Regions from separate parts of the Chryseobacterium cucumeris genome, predicted to be linked through region 3. Evidence: riboswitches for the same ligand, from Rfam matches in the RefSeq annotation. Region 3 holds a riboswitch; each other region holds the start of a gene.

Region 1 (4,545 bases), 620 kb from region 3:
TTCTCACAATGCTTTTCTATACGGATCGCCAATGTTTCTAAACTTTTTGATAATACCCAGGCATTAAAAGGAGACAATGCAGGACCTGTATTTCTTGCGAAAAGATAAATTTCTCTGATCAGGTCTTCTTTTCCTACTGCGATTCCTCCTAAAACTCTCCCCTGTCCGTCAATCAGTTTCGTTGCTGAGTGTACCACAATATCGGCACCATATTTGATAGGCTGCTGAAGGTAAGGTGTTGCAAAACAATTATCTACAACAAATATAAGATTATGCTTTTTGGCGATCTGACCGAAAAACTCAAGATCCAGAATTTCAATAGCGGGATTGGTAGGAGTTTCAAGGTATAAGATCTTTGTATTAGGTTTGATGTATTGCTCCACATTCGCTGCATCTTCTGCTTTGAAATAAGAGGTTTCAATATTCCATTTCGGGAAATATTTGGTAAACAAAGTGTGGGTAGACCCGAATACTGACTGGCAGCTCACAATATGATCTCCAGCGTTTAGCAATGCTGCAAATGTTGAATAGATGGCTGCCATTCCTGTTGCAAAGGCATATCCTGCTTCTGCACCTTCCATTTTAGCGATCTTATCTGTAAACTCGGTTACGTTTGGATTAGAGAAACGGCTGTATAAGTTTTTTGGTTTTTCTTCTGCAAAGCTTGCTCTCATATCCTCCGCATCCTGAAATATAAAGCTGGAGGTAAGATAGAGCGGCGTAGAATGCTCATCAAACTGAGTTCTTTCCGTCTGGGTTCTTATTGCTGATGTTTCAAAATTTTCCATATAGTTTTAATTAATTTACCAAAATAGCAGTCTAACAATGTACCAATTAAAATCTTCGCTTTGCTCAGAATAACGACACCAATTATTGGTAAACTGGTACATTATTAGATTGTTACATTAAATATTATTTTGTTTCACTTACTCTTAAAATATCTCCGAATACTCCTCTTGCGGTTACCTTTGCACCAGCTCCGGCTCCCATAATCACGATTGGATTTTCTCCATAGCTTTCTGTGTAGATTTCAAAGATGGAGTCTGAACCTTTCAGTTGTCCCAATGCTGAAGTTGCAGGAACAGAAACCAGTTTTACATCCAGTTCACCTTTATCTTTCTGTAAATCTCCGTGCAGATCACCTACATATCTCAATACATGTCCAGGTTCCTGGTTTTCTTTTATTTTCTGGTATTCTTCGTCAAGCTCCTCTAGTCTTGAAAGGAATTCTGATTTTGAAACTTCAAGTAAATTTTCAGGAACCAGATTTTGAATGCTGATATCATCAAATTCATTGATTAAGTCTAATTCTCTTGCCAGAATCAATAATTTTCTTGCTACATCGTTTCCTGAAAGGTCTTCTCTTGGATCAGGTTCGGTGTATCCTTTTTCCAAAGCTTCATTGATGATGGTTGAAAATTTATCATCTCTTAAAGAAAAATTGTTGAAAACATAGCTCAGTGTTCCTGAGAATACGCCTTTAATTCTTGTGATATTTTCTCCTGAAAGGTGTAGTAACTTGATGGTATCAATTAACGGTAATCCTGCTCCTACATTGGTTTCATACAAATACCGTCTGTTGTTTTTATTCAACGTATATCTTAGTTTTCTGTATTCTTCAATCGGAAGGGTATTGAAAATTTTGTTGGAAGAAACCAGATCAAACCCGTTTTCTGCCAAAGCGTGATAGTTTTTAACAAAATCCTTGCTTGCAGTGTTATCCACAACAATCAGGTTCTCCAGTTGATTTTCATTAGAGAAATTAATCAGTTCTTCCACGTTTGACGGATGCTCTGCTGTTAAAACCTCATCATTCCAATGGGCATCAAATCCTTTTTTGTTGAAGGCAATTTTCTTTGAATTGGCTACCGCAACTACTTTAAGGTCTATTTTTTTACGTTTTTTAATTTCTTCTGCAGATTCAAGTACCTGTTCTATCAAGGTTTTTCCTACATTTCCATGGCCAATAATGGCCAGATGAACGGTTTTCGGTTTTTTGAAAATTTCAGATTCTATGATGTTTCTTGTTTTTTCATCCTGTGAAGACGTCACTACGATATTGACTCTGTTTTCTCCTGCTACCTGGTTCAAAAGCAATGGAAAAACATTATTTCTTGCCAGCTCAGCAAAGACTTTATTAAAATCTTCTGCTACAAAACCAATGACAGAAACATTATTGATACTATAGATCTGGGAAACTTTTCCTGACTTTCTTTCTGCTTCAAATTCATCGATAAGACAAGCCACTGCCTTCTCTGCATCATTTTCATGAACCAGGATAGAAATTCCGTTTTCTACGGCCTGCTGAGAGATTACTCCTACACTGATACGCGCCAAAGTAAGCGCTTTAAAAATTCGTCCGTCAATCCCGATTTCTCCCAGGAAATCTTCTCCTTCAAATTTAACGATTGATCTGTTCTTCAAAAATTTTATTTCGTTAGCATTTTTCATTACTTCTATAAAATGTTTTTAATGATATTATTTAATTGTTGATATTCCATTAGGAAGGCATCATGCCCGTGTATAGATTGGATCTCGTGATAAGAAACATCTTTATTTTTCTCTTTTAAGTTTTCAAAACACATTCGGATTTCAGAAGCCGGGAAAAATAAATCTGTATCTACGGAGATCATGTGCATTCGTGCCTGTATGTTCTCCAGTGCTGTATCAGCAGCATTTATATTCATCAAGAGATGATTCATCAATTTGTAAGCTTTTAAACTAAATCTTTCGTTTAGTGCATTACCATGATAAACCAGCCAGTCTTCTGATTCCAGGCGTTGTTTGTCCTGATTATATTGGTTTTGAAATCTGTCATTGAGCGACTGCGGTGTTCTGTAGCACAACATGGCATGAATTCTTGCTTTCTGTAATGGTTCTTCCTTATCATTTAATAAAAATTTCTGAACCAGACACTGTGCATGAAGCCAGTCGTGTGTTCTGTAATCGCAGGCAATAGGAATAAAAATCTCAGCAAGATCCGGCTGCTGGGCAAGCATTTCCCAGGCAATACCTCCTCCCAGAGAGCCTCCTATAATGGCATATAAATTTTTGATCTGTAAAACTTCAAGTCCTTTCAGAAATATCGCAGCGATATCTGAAGGAGTAAAGTCTTCATAATCTTCAATTAAAAAATCGTCGTATCCGTTTCCTGGTATATTGAAGCACAGAACGGTATATTGATCGGTATCAACAATCTGATTTTTTCCCACCAGCTGTTTCCACCAGCCTTTTTCTCCGGATACGTTTGAATTTCCGGTAAGAGCATGATTGATTAAGACAACAGGGGCTGTAAACAGATCTTTCCCAAAAAGCTGATAGCTTAATGAGATATGGTATTCCTTTTGGGAATGAGTTTGATACGTAAGATTAATATAGTTTAGTTCTGTTTTCAATTCTATTAAATTTTAATACAATTGAAAATGCCACAGGAAATGGCTGAAAAGAACTTCAGTAAGTTATCTGTCCAAAATTATTTTGGTAGAACGTAGCACCTTCTTTACTTGCGCAAAGGGTTGCTAAGGTTTCATAGGGTCTAATCCCTCAACCTTTCTTGATAACATTTTCAATATTTGAATGAACGAATGGTGCAAAGGTAGTTCTTTTCTTTTAATTTCAAAAAAAAATTATTTTAATATTTAAAAAAGCCCTTAAATACAAGTATTCCAAGAGTATATTAATAATTATTCAGATGAAAAAAATTGGAATTACTTCTCAAAAAAACTAACTTCGTATGGAAAAGTGATGAGATATGACCGCCGAAAAAGATAGATTACAAGATACCAAATGGAAAAACTGGGGACCTTATGTAAGCAACCGGCAGTGGGGAAATGTACGCGAAGATTATAGCCCGAACGGGAATGCCTGGAATTTTACCAACCATAATAATGCAGAAAGCTATGCCTACCGTTGGGGTGAAGAAGGTATTGCCGGAATTTCTGATGTAAAGCAGCTTTTATGTTTTGCTTTTTCGTTCTGGAACAAGAAAGACAAAATGGTAAAGGAACGATTCTTTGGTTTGAGCAATCCTCAGGGTAATCATGGGGAAGACATCAAAGAAATCTTTTATTATCTGGATAATACACCTACTCATAGTTATATGAAAATGGTTTATAAATATCCCATCAATGAATTTCCTTACGATGAACTTGTTGCAGAAAACGGAAGACGCAGTAAAAAGGAACCGGAATATGAAATTTTCGATACCGGAATTTTCGATAATGATGAATATTTTGATATTTTCATTGAATATTGCAAGGCCGATCACAATGATATTCTTGCCAGAGTAACGGTCTGTAACCGAAGTCAGCATGAAGCACCTATTCTGGTAGCGCCTACTGTATGGTTCAGAAACAACTGGAAATGGGGATACAACACCTATAAGGCAGAGCTTAATGCTTCTCATGACGGAAGTATCAATATTGGACACGACAGTATCTCCATTAAAAAACTTTATTCCCGAAATACCAATGCACAAAGCGTATTTTGTGATAATGAAACCAATACTTCTAAGCTTTACGGAGCTCCTGCAGGTGAAAATACATA
Region 2 (4,545 bases), 1.5 Mb from region 3:
AGTAAGATTTATCGTTGAAGTAGCATGGCAGGCACATTTTGTTACTAATATGTTCATTCGTCCTTCTCACTATGAGCTTGAAAACTTTGGCGAGCCGGATTTCACAGTAATCAACGGATCAAAAACTACCAACCCGAACTGGGAAGCTCAGGGATTAAATTCTGAGAACTTCATCATGTTCAACCTTACTGAAAAACTACAGATCATCGGAGGTACATGGTATGGAGGTGAGATGAAGAAAGGGATGTTCGCTATGATGAACTACTATCTTCCATTAAAAGGGATGGCTTCAATGCACTGTTCTGCAAACGTAGGAGAAAAAGGTGATGTAGCTTTATTCTTTGGTCTTTCAGGAACTGGTAAAACAACTTTATCAGCAGATCCTAAAAGATACCTTATCGGTGACGATGAGCACGGATGGGATAATAACGGAGTATTCAACTATGAAGGCGGATGCTACGCTAAAGTTATCGACTTATCTGCAGAAAAAGAACCGGATATCTTTGCTGCCATCAAGAGAGATGCACTTCTTGAAAACGTTGTTGTTAACAATGGAGTAGCGGATTATACAGACGGATCTATCACTGAGAACACAAGAGTTTCTTATCCGATTTATCATATCAACAAAATTGTATTGCCTTCCAAAGCAGGTCATGCCAAAAAGATCGTTTATCTTTCAGCAGATGCATTCGGAGTACTTCCTCCGGTTTCTATCCTGAATGAAGATCAGGCTCAATACCACTTCCTTTGCGGTTATACATCAAAATTAGCAGGAACTGAAAGGGGAATTACTGAACCTCAGCCATCTTTCTCTCCTGCATTTGGTGAAGCGTTCCTTACATTGCACCCAACAATGTATTCTAAAACATTAATCGGTAAAATGAAGGAGCACGGAGCTAAAGCTTATCTGGTGAACACAGGTTGGAATGGTACCGGAAAGAGAATTTCTCTGAAAGATACCAGAGCAATCATTGATGCCATCATTGACGGTTCTATTGACAATGCTCCTAAAACTCAGGTTCCGATCATGAACCTTGAAATTCCTACTGAATTGCCAAACGTTTCTACAGGTATTCTAGATCCTAGAGATACTTATGAGAACGCTTCAGAATGGGAAGAAAAAGCAAAAGATCTTGCTTCAAGATATATCAAGAACTTTGAGCAGTACTGTGATACTGAAGAAGGTAAAAAATTAGTAGCTTCAGGACCTCAATTGCAGGAACAGACTATCTAATAGTTATCTATTAACATATAAAAAGCCTCATCACTGATGAGGCTTTCTTATTAGTATTTTTTACAACTTTCAATCAATTCATTCTGTTCATCCAGTTTCAGGACTGTTGATTTGATTGATTCTTCAGTCAGATATTTTATAATCATAAAATGCTTTGAAGAAAAGTAAGACTTTCCGTCCAATATTTTATCTAAATACTTTGGAGTAGTGAAGGTCATCCAATATTTTGTTTTGTCAGAAAATTCAATGGTGACTTCTATAGCAGATTCAGTATCCTCTACTATTTCATCATCAATATGAATGGAAATAATTTCCGGTTCTTTCTCCAAGCAGAAATAAAACTTAGAATACCATCTGAGCTTACCTTCATCATTCCAGATTCTTATATTTTCAGCATTTATTTCTTCAACGATATAAGATTTTCTTTTTGTTAATTGCCCGGAATATATGCCAATACTTTTACAGTAAATCTTATCCTTTATCTTCATAAATTATTTTTCATAATCATCTTTGAAAATCTGTGAAATCCGTTGTTAAATAAAAAAGTATAAGTTATTTTAAACTTAATAAGGCCAACCGATACCCATCCATTCCAAAGCCTGATAAGACTGCATCCGTATTAGCTGCTGTTACAGATTTCTGTCTGAATTCCTCTCTTTTATAGATATTGCTGATATGAACTTCTACTTTAGGTTTTCTGATATTTTTTAAACAGTCTGCAATCGCATATGAATAGTGAGTATAAGCCCCGGGATTGATCACTACTGCATCGAAGTCATCCTCCTGAAGCCTGTTAATAAGCTCGCCTTCAATATTAGACTGGTAATATTTTATATCATGAGCCTGAAACTCGGATTTCAAATTTTCCAAATAACTTTCCATAGAAACATTTCCATAGATTTCCGGTTCTCTTGTGCCTAAAAGATTGAGATTAGGCCCGTTGATGATTAAAACTCTCATACCATAAAATTAAAAACTTTTTTTAATTAATGGCCAAAAATTTCAATGTGATGTAGATTTGTTTCAATTGAGTTTTTAACAATGATATTTGTCATATTTAAATAAATGATAAAGCTTGCAACTCCTTATTGTTATGGCTTTTATTAAAATTTTATGTTAATTATTAAAAATTTATCATGAAAAAATAATAAGTCTACTTGTTTTGTAGACTAAAAGTTTTTAGCTTTGCAACCATATTTCGATCGGCTTATAAAGAAAGATGGAGGGAACTGACCCTGTGAAGTCTTAACAACCTACCCTTAGGGCAAGGTGTTACGTTCAGCCTTTTAAGGAAAAATAAGCATTTGGTTTATCGTATTTATCGATGCCCTTTGCTGACTTTTCTGCAAAGGGTTAAATTTTAATATATGATAAATAAAATTGATTATGATTAGTAAAAATTTATTTAATTCTAAAGCCTGGATACCTCCGGTTGCGGCTTTTTTTCTGGGAGTCACCAGTGTAAGTGCACAGAATTCCAGACTGAAAAAAGATAGTCTTCATGAAAAGGAGCTTGATGAAGTCGTAGTGGTAGCTTACGGAAAAGCAAAAAGAAACAGCTATACCGGTTCTGTAGCCACCATTTCCAGTGATAAAATCAATAACAGACCTGTAACCAATATTACCAAAGCATTGGAAGGGCAGGTTGCAGGGATTCAGACCACCAGTGCCTCAGGGCAGCCGGGTGCGGTTTCTACTATCAGAATCAGAGGAATCGGTTCCATCAGTGCTTCCAGTGATCCTTTATACGTAGTAGACGGAATTCCTTTTGACGGAAATATTAACTCTATCAGCCCAAGTGATATTGAATCCATCAGTGTTTTGAAAGACGCTACAGCAAGTGCCTTGTATGGTTCAAGAGGAGCCAACGGGATTATTATCATCACTACAAAATCAGGGAAAAAAGGAGAAGCCAGAGTTAATTTTAATATCAGCCAGGGATTCTCCGGAAGAGCTGTCAAAGATTACGAACAGGTAAACACAGATCAGTACTTTCAATTATACTGGGAAGCATTAAGAAACGGATATCAGTCCGGTAAAGTTTCTTCTCAGCAGGCTGCTCAGATGGCAACAGATAATCTTGTTTCTAATCTTGGAATTAACCCATATGGAACTGCTTATCCAAAACCGGTGGGAACAGATGGAAAATTATTGTCAGGGGCATCACCACTCTGGAATGACGACTGGAGAGATATTTTACAGAGAGTGGCATCAAGAAACCAGGTGGATCTTGATATCAGCGGAGGAAGTGAGAAAAGTAATTACTTCTTTTCCCTTGGTTATCTGGACGACAAAGGTATGGCCATTGAATCTGGTTTTAAAAGATATAATACCAGGCTGAAAATTAATTCCGAAGTTAAAAAATGGCTGAATGTTGGAGTCAACTTAAGCTATACGAACAGTATTCAGCAGGCGCCTACTTCTTCGGATTCAAAAGCGAGTAATATCATCAATGCGGCAAGGTTCATTCCTTCATTCTATCCTTATTATGAAAGAAATGCAGACGGCACTTACGTTTTGGATGCCGACGGAAATCCGATCTATGATTTTGGAAAATACAGGCCTACGAATGCACTTCAGAACCAAAATGCGGCTGCAACCCTGCCATTGGACAAAAACGAAAATAAAGAAGATAACTTTTCAGGAAAAGGATTCATGGAATTCACCTTCTTGCCGGAGTTAAAATTCAAGACAAGCTTCTCTGTTGATCTGGTGAATTATAACGGACATTATTATTCAAATCCATTACTTGGTCAAGGTGCGGAAATCGGAGGTTCGGTGACGAAGACCAATACCAGAACACTTTCCTATACAACCAGCAATATTCTGACGTATGATAAAAAGTTTGGAAAGCATCATGTTAATGCATTAGCAGGACATGAATTCTATAAATACGATTATCAGACGATTTCAGGAACGAGAAGTCAGTTTTCACTGCCTTATTACTATGAGCCGGATGCTGCTTCTCTGCTGGGAAGTTTCAGTGGAAACAGTAATAAATTAAGCTTATTGAGTTTCCTTGGAAAAGTAGAGTATGACTACAATAATACTTACTTCTTATCTGCATCGGGAAGAGCAGACAGTTCTTCAAGATTTGCGAAAGATAACAGATGGGGCAGATTCTGGTCAGTGGGAGGTTCATGGAAAATTTCGAATGAGGAATTTATTAAAAGCCTGAATGTTTTCAATCAGTTGACATTGCGTGCCAGCTATGGAGGACAGGGAAATGATAAATTACTTAGACCTAACGGGCAGCCGCTTTATTATGCTTATCAGGAGCTGTACAGATTTATCAGCCTTGGCGGAGAACC
Region 3 (4,545 bases):
ATTTTTAGAAACATCAAGATTAATGGTATTCTGAAGGAAACTATGGGCGCCTGCATAAAAACTTGTGGGTGATTTTGCTCCCAGAGAAGCATTATTGGTGTTGCTTACCTTATAATTGAAGGTATTGCTCCCGAATGTATTACTAAGGTCAAATAGCCAGTTGTTAACATTATATTTTGCACCTACAGCATAGGAAACATCATATACCTGAGACCCAAGAACCGCCTGAAAACCGTTCGGATAAATGGATGAAACCACATTAGACTTTTCGCTTGGCAGTCTTCTGAAACCAAACCCTTCTCCTTCTTTAATACTGAAACCTCCGAAAGAATAGAGTTTAAAATGATCATTAAAAGGATATTCTGAATTGAAAAACAACTGTCCCTGTCTGATCTGGGCATCTCCGATCTGAAAATTGAAATCATCACGGGTCAATCCTCTTTTTTCAATTTCGGCATCATCCGCAGCTCTGGCTGCTTTTACCGCTTCAGCGTCACCTGCAAATTCATACGCAAAATTATCTCCGAAAATATCCAGATCGTGATTTTGAGTTCTTGTAGTTTTTCCTCTGTGGCTTAATTGCAGGGAAAGATTGATATAACCGTCTTCCTTTCCTAATGAAGCTCCGTAGTTGACTCCTGCCTGATACGTATCTCCATCATTTCTTCCACTTAATCCGTAAGTAAGGCTTGCTGAAGCTCCGGCATTTTTCTTAAGAATTATGTTGATCACTCCGGCAATAGCATCAGAACCATATTGTGCAGCAGCTCCGTCTCTTAACACTTCTATTCTATCAATAGCAATTACGGGAATGGTACTCAAATCTGTTCCTACGGAACCATTTCCTACAGTATTCTGATAATTGACCAATGAGGTTGTATGTCTTCTTTTTCCGTTAAGCAATACGAGAACCTGATCAGGGCCCATTCCTCTTAATGTTACGGGATCAATATGCTCTGTGCCATCAGAAGCAGACTGCCTCACTGCATTAAACGACGGAATCACATAATTAAGGAGATCCTGAGCAGTCATTTGGGGAGAACTTCTCTGGATTTTGTCAATATTAATTACATCTACAGGAACCGGTGTCTCCAGCTTTGTTCTTTTGACATTACGGTTTCCGACGATGATAATATCTTCGATCTGTTTTCCTTTTTCCTCACTTTCCTGAGCAGCTACCAGAATTGCTCCAAGCAATAGTACAGCTGTGCTTAATTTTTTCATTTTTGTTCTTGCCAATTAATACTACCAATCTGACGGATCTTTCCGCAGATACACAAGACTTCAAGAAATGGAATTCATATAGAGTATTGACTTCAATTATCTCTCCCAAAGGGTTGGAATTAGCACCTTTACACGCTGGAATTGTGCAGGTTGCTAAGGTTTCACCGGGCCAAATCCCTCCACCTTTCTTGATAAATCTACTGCAAAAGTAGACTATTTTTCTGAACTTACAAAAAAAGCAAATCTGCTGATCTGCAAATTTGCCTTTTATTTTGTATGGAACTTGTTTAAACTTTTTATTTTTGAACCATTAAGATTTAATAAGAGTTTAAGAGGATTAAGAGAAACTTAAAAATCAGAATGATTAACCTTAACTATACTTTATTTCTTAAACCTTCTTAATGGTTTTTAAGATATTAAATATTTTTTATAAGTCTAGACAACTAAATCTTTTGTTTTATTTAATAATCATCTTTTGAATGGCTATTCCTGTATCTGATTTCAACTGCACAAGATACGTGCCTGCCGGATAATCAACCTTCAAATTATAAGTTCCGCTCTCTTTATCGAGTTTGAAAGTATCCAGTTTTTTACCGGTCATATCAAAAATTGAAATTTCCCCATTTTTTGCTTTATTGAAAACCAGTTTAGCGATTCCATTTCGGACAGGATTATCTGCAATCTGAAGAGATAATTTGTTGGCGGCATTGACATCTGCTGTTGACAAAGCACCAGCGTAATTACCAAAGATTCTAAATTCTCCCGATTGTAAAGTGATTGGAGCTGTTGTGGAAGCTACATTTGAAATACTGTTGTCCATCAGATTCTGCCATTGACCTGTGTAAGGGAAATAAGGCACTACATTCTGTGCGGAAGTCGTGTAATTGGCCAATACGACAACATTCTTTATTCCTGTTGTAATAGAGGCATCATATACATAAATTCTTGTGATCAGACCATTGGGGTCGTTCGTAAGATTGTTGGATTCTATACTATAGGTTTTCGATTTAAAGACCTGATGACTGTTTCTGATGTTGATGATTTTAGCCCATGTATCGTAGACCGCCTTTCTATTCAGATCAGTATCATATCCGAGCGTAAATGCAACAGGTTTCTCATCGGTTCTGCATCCGCTGTCTATCGTACCGTTTGCACATCTGTTGATGCTGAATTCATATCCTAATTCTCCAAACTGCCAGATCATTTTCGGACCAGGGATAGTAAAGAACGTGGCCCCGAATGTTTTCATTCTTTCAAGAGCGGTATTCAGGTTTTTTACATCATAGCTTCCGTTCGCTGCACCGTATGCGAGGTTTTTAAACATCAGTCTTTCTTCATCGTGGCTTTCTCCATAGCCTACGGCACTCATATTGGTAAATCCGTGAAGACTGTGGTTCATTCGGTCGTAATTGCTGTTTTCCTTATATCCCATCGTATTCTGATTGTAAGGATCTGTCTGTTTATTCCAAAGCATAACGCCTTTTCCTTCTGCTATTCTGTAATTCGCCCATTGCTGTTCTTCTGCATCAGTTCCAAGGTGTTCGAAGATCATATAAGAATTGGGATCAATGGCCCATTGTTTATCAGCATAATTTTTCATGATATCCACTCTGTCCTGCTGGTAGGCATTGGTACAGGCCTCATCATTTTCAGAACAGCTTTGCGTAAATCCTTTGGTTAAATCCCAACGGAATCCGTCTATGTGATATTCAGTCAGCCATTGCTCAAGACATCTTTCAACATAATATTGCGTTGAAAGGCTGGTATGGTTAAAATCGTTAAATACATTGTATGAATGTTTCGGAACCTGATTAAAGTAAGGGTTGTTGGCTGCAACATTTCCATAGCCATCACCATCCGGATCAATATTCCAGAGTCTTACCAGAGGTGAACGTCCTGTTGCGTGATTAAATGCGACATCCAGAATGACTGCAATTCCGTTCTGGTGGCATACATCTACAAATTCTTTGAATTTTTCGGGAGTACCGTAGGCTTTGTCCAATGCATAATGAAAAGAAGTATTATATCCCCAGGAAAGATTTCCGTCAAATTCCATGATGGGAAGCAGTTCTATAGCATTGATTTTCAAATTCTTTAAATAGGAAATTTTATTGATCAGTGACTGCCAGTTCTTTTCCTGTGTGAAATCTCTCAATAATAATTCATACACTATAAGATCCTGTTTCGCAGGTCTTTGAAAATTGGTAACCTGCCAATTATAAGCGGTCTGGCCTGTTTTAAATGTTGACACTTCAAAACCCTGCCCGGCAGGAAATGCTGGTAAGTTTGGATAGGTAGAAGCGGAAATCCACGGATCATCATAAGAGGAAAGAATTTGTGGAGAATAAGGATCTGCTACTTTTCTCAAATCGTTTGTTCTGTATTGGAAGGTATAAAGCTGCTGAGGAGTGATTCCATTGAGTTCAATCCAGTACAGATCGGGATTTGTGGTGTCTTTTTTCATTAAATAGGTATCATTCACCGTCCAGTTATTGAAACTTCCTATGACATGAACAAAACTTTTCCCCGGAGCATATAAAGCCAATCCCACCTTGGTAGGATCTGTCGGATGGTAATTGATTCCCTGTCTGATCCAGTTGGGTATTGCCTGGGAAACAACATTTCTCGGAACCTGTACAATGAATGCTGCCGTTTTGGAATTGGTTCCCTGTGTCGCCACAAGTTCCATATTTGCATCCTGGGTAACCGTATAACTATAAGAATAAGACTGTGAAGGTGTTGTGGTTGAATTGACAACAGTTCCGTTGGCTTTTAACTGAAATGTAGCATTGGTACTTGCCGTCGCCGTAATAGTAATGGAATTCCCCACAGGAACTGAAGTAAGGCTGTTCGCCAATGGATTTGTAAGCGTTAAGTTTAAAGTCCCTACGTTTACAAAAATATCTGGTGAAGTCTGGTGCAATCCCGTCTTATCCTTTAATAAAAACCCAAACCTTCCGATTCCTGTTCTTCCATAAAAAGAAGTTGGTGTAAAAGTGAGTGAATAACTATCTGTAGCAGCATTATAATTCAGCTTATTCAGATCATTGGAATTGTTCCAGCTGCCATTGGTAGGGCAATCCTGACTGTTCTGATAATTGGTATCAAACGACCAGGTCCAGATATAAATGGCATTGTTGGAAACGCCCCACGCAGACTCATCAATCTGATCCCCGGGAACAGTAAGCGTGATCGCATCTGTTTCGTTGAACGGATCAGGAGAAATTGTATAATTGATCTGTCCGAATACAGCCATGGTAATCAACAGAAAAACAACAGAATAAAACTTTTTCATTTATTATTTTTTATCGAATATAGTAT

Evidence for each region. A riboswitch is a leader RNA that binds a small molecule or an ion and turns the genes downstream of it on or off. The one in region 3 is predicted to bind S-adenosylmethionine.
Region 1: linked by a shared signal. The riboswitch ahead of JNG87_RS20670 (alpha/beta fold hydrolase) and the one ahead of JNG87_RS17810 (TonB-dependent receptor plug domain-containing protein) in region 3 are both predicted to bind S-adenosylmethionine.
Region 2: linked by a shared signal. The riboswitch ahead of JNG87_RS03135 (SusC/RagA family TonB-linked outer membrane protein) and the one ahead of JNG87_RS17810 (TonB-dependent receptor plug domain-containing protein) in region 3 are both predicted to bind S-adenosylmethionine.

The regions. Positions count from the first base shown of each region.
Region 1 is NZ_CP068760.1:4,613,265-4,617,809, forward strand. It holds gene JNG87_RS20660 (O-succinylhomoserine sulfhydrylase) at 1-788, opposite strand, end outside; gene JNG87_RS20665 (ACT domain-containing protein) at 913-2,451, opposite strand; gene JNG87_RS20670 (alpha/beta fold hydrolase) at 2,457-3,395, opposite strand; SAM riboswitch class I at 3,456-3,563, opposite strand; gene JNG87_RS20675 (MGH1-like glycoside hydrolase domain-containing protein) at 3,752-4,545, shown strand, end outside.
Region 2 is NZ_CP068760.1:699,017-703,561, reverse strand. It holds gene pckA (phosphoenolpyruvate carboxykinase (ATP)) at 1-1,234, shown strand, start outside; gene JNG87_RS03145 (hypothetical protein) at 1,285-1,722, opposite strand; gene JNG87_RS03140 (type II 3-dehydroquinate dehydratase) at 1,787-2,194, opposite strand; SAM riboswitch class I at 2,439-2,537, shown strand; gene JNG87_RS03135 (SusC/RagA family TonB-linked outer membrane protein) at 2,621-4,545, shown strand, end outside.
Region 3 is NZ_CP068760.1:3,988,556-3,993,100, forward strand. It holds gene JNG87_RS17810 (TonB-dependent receptor plug domain-containing protein) at 1-1,224, opposite strand, end outside; SAM riboswitch class I at 1,318-1,422, opposite strand; gene JNG87_RS17815 (alpha-amylase family glycosyl hydrolase) at 1,682-4,519, opposite strand.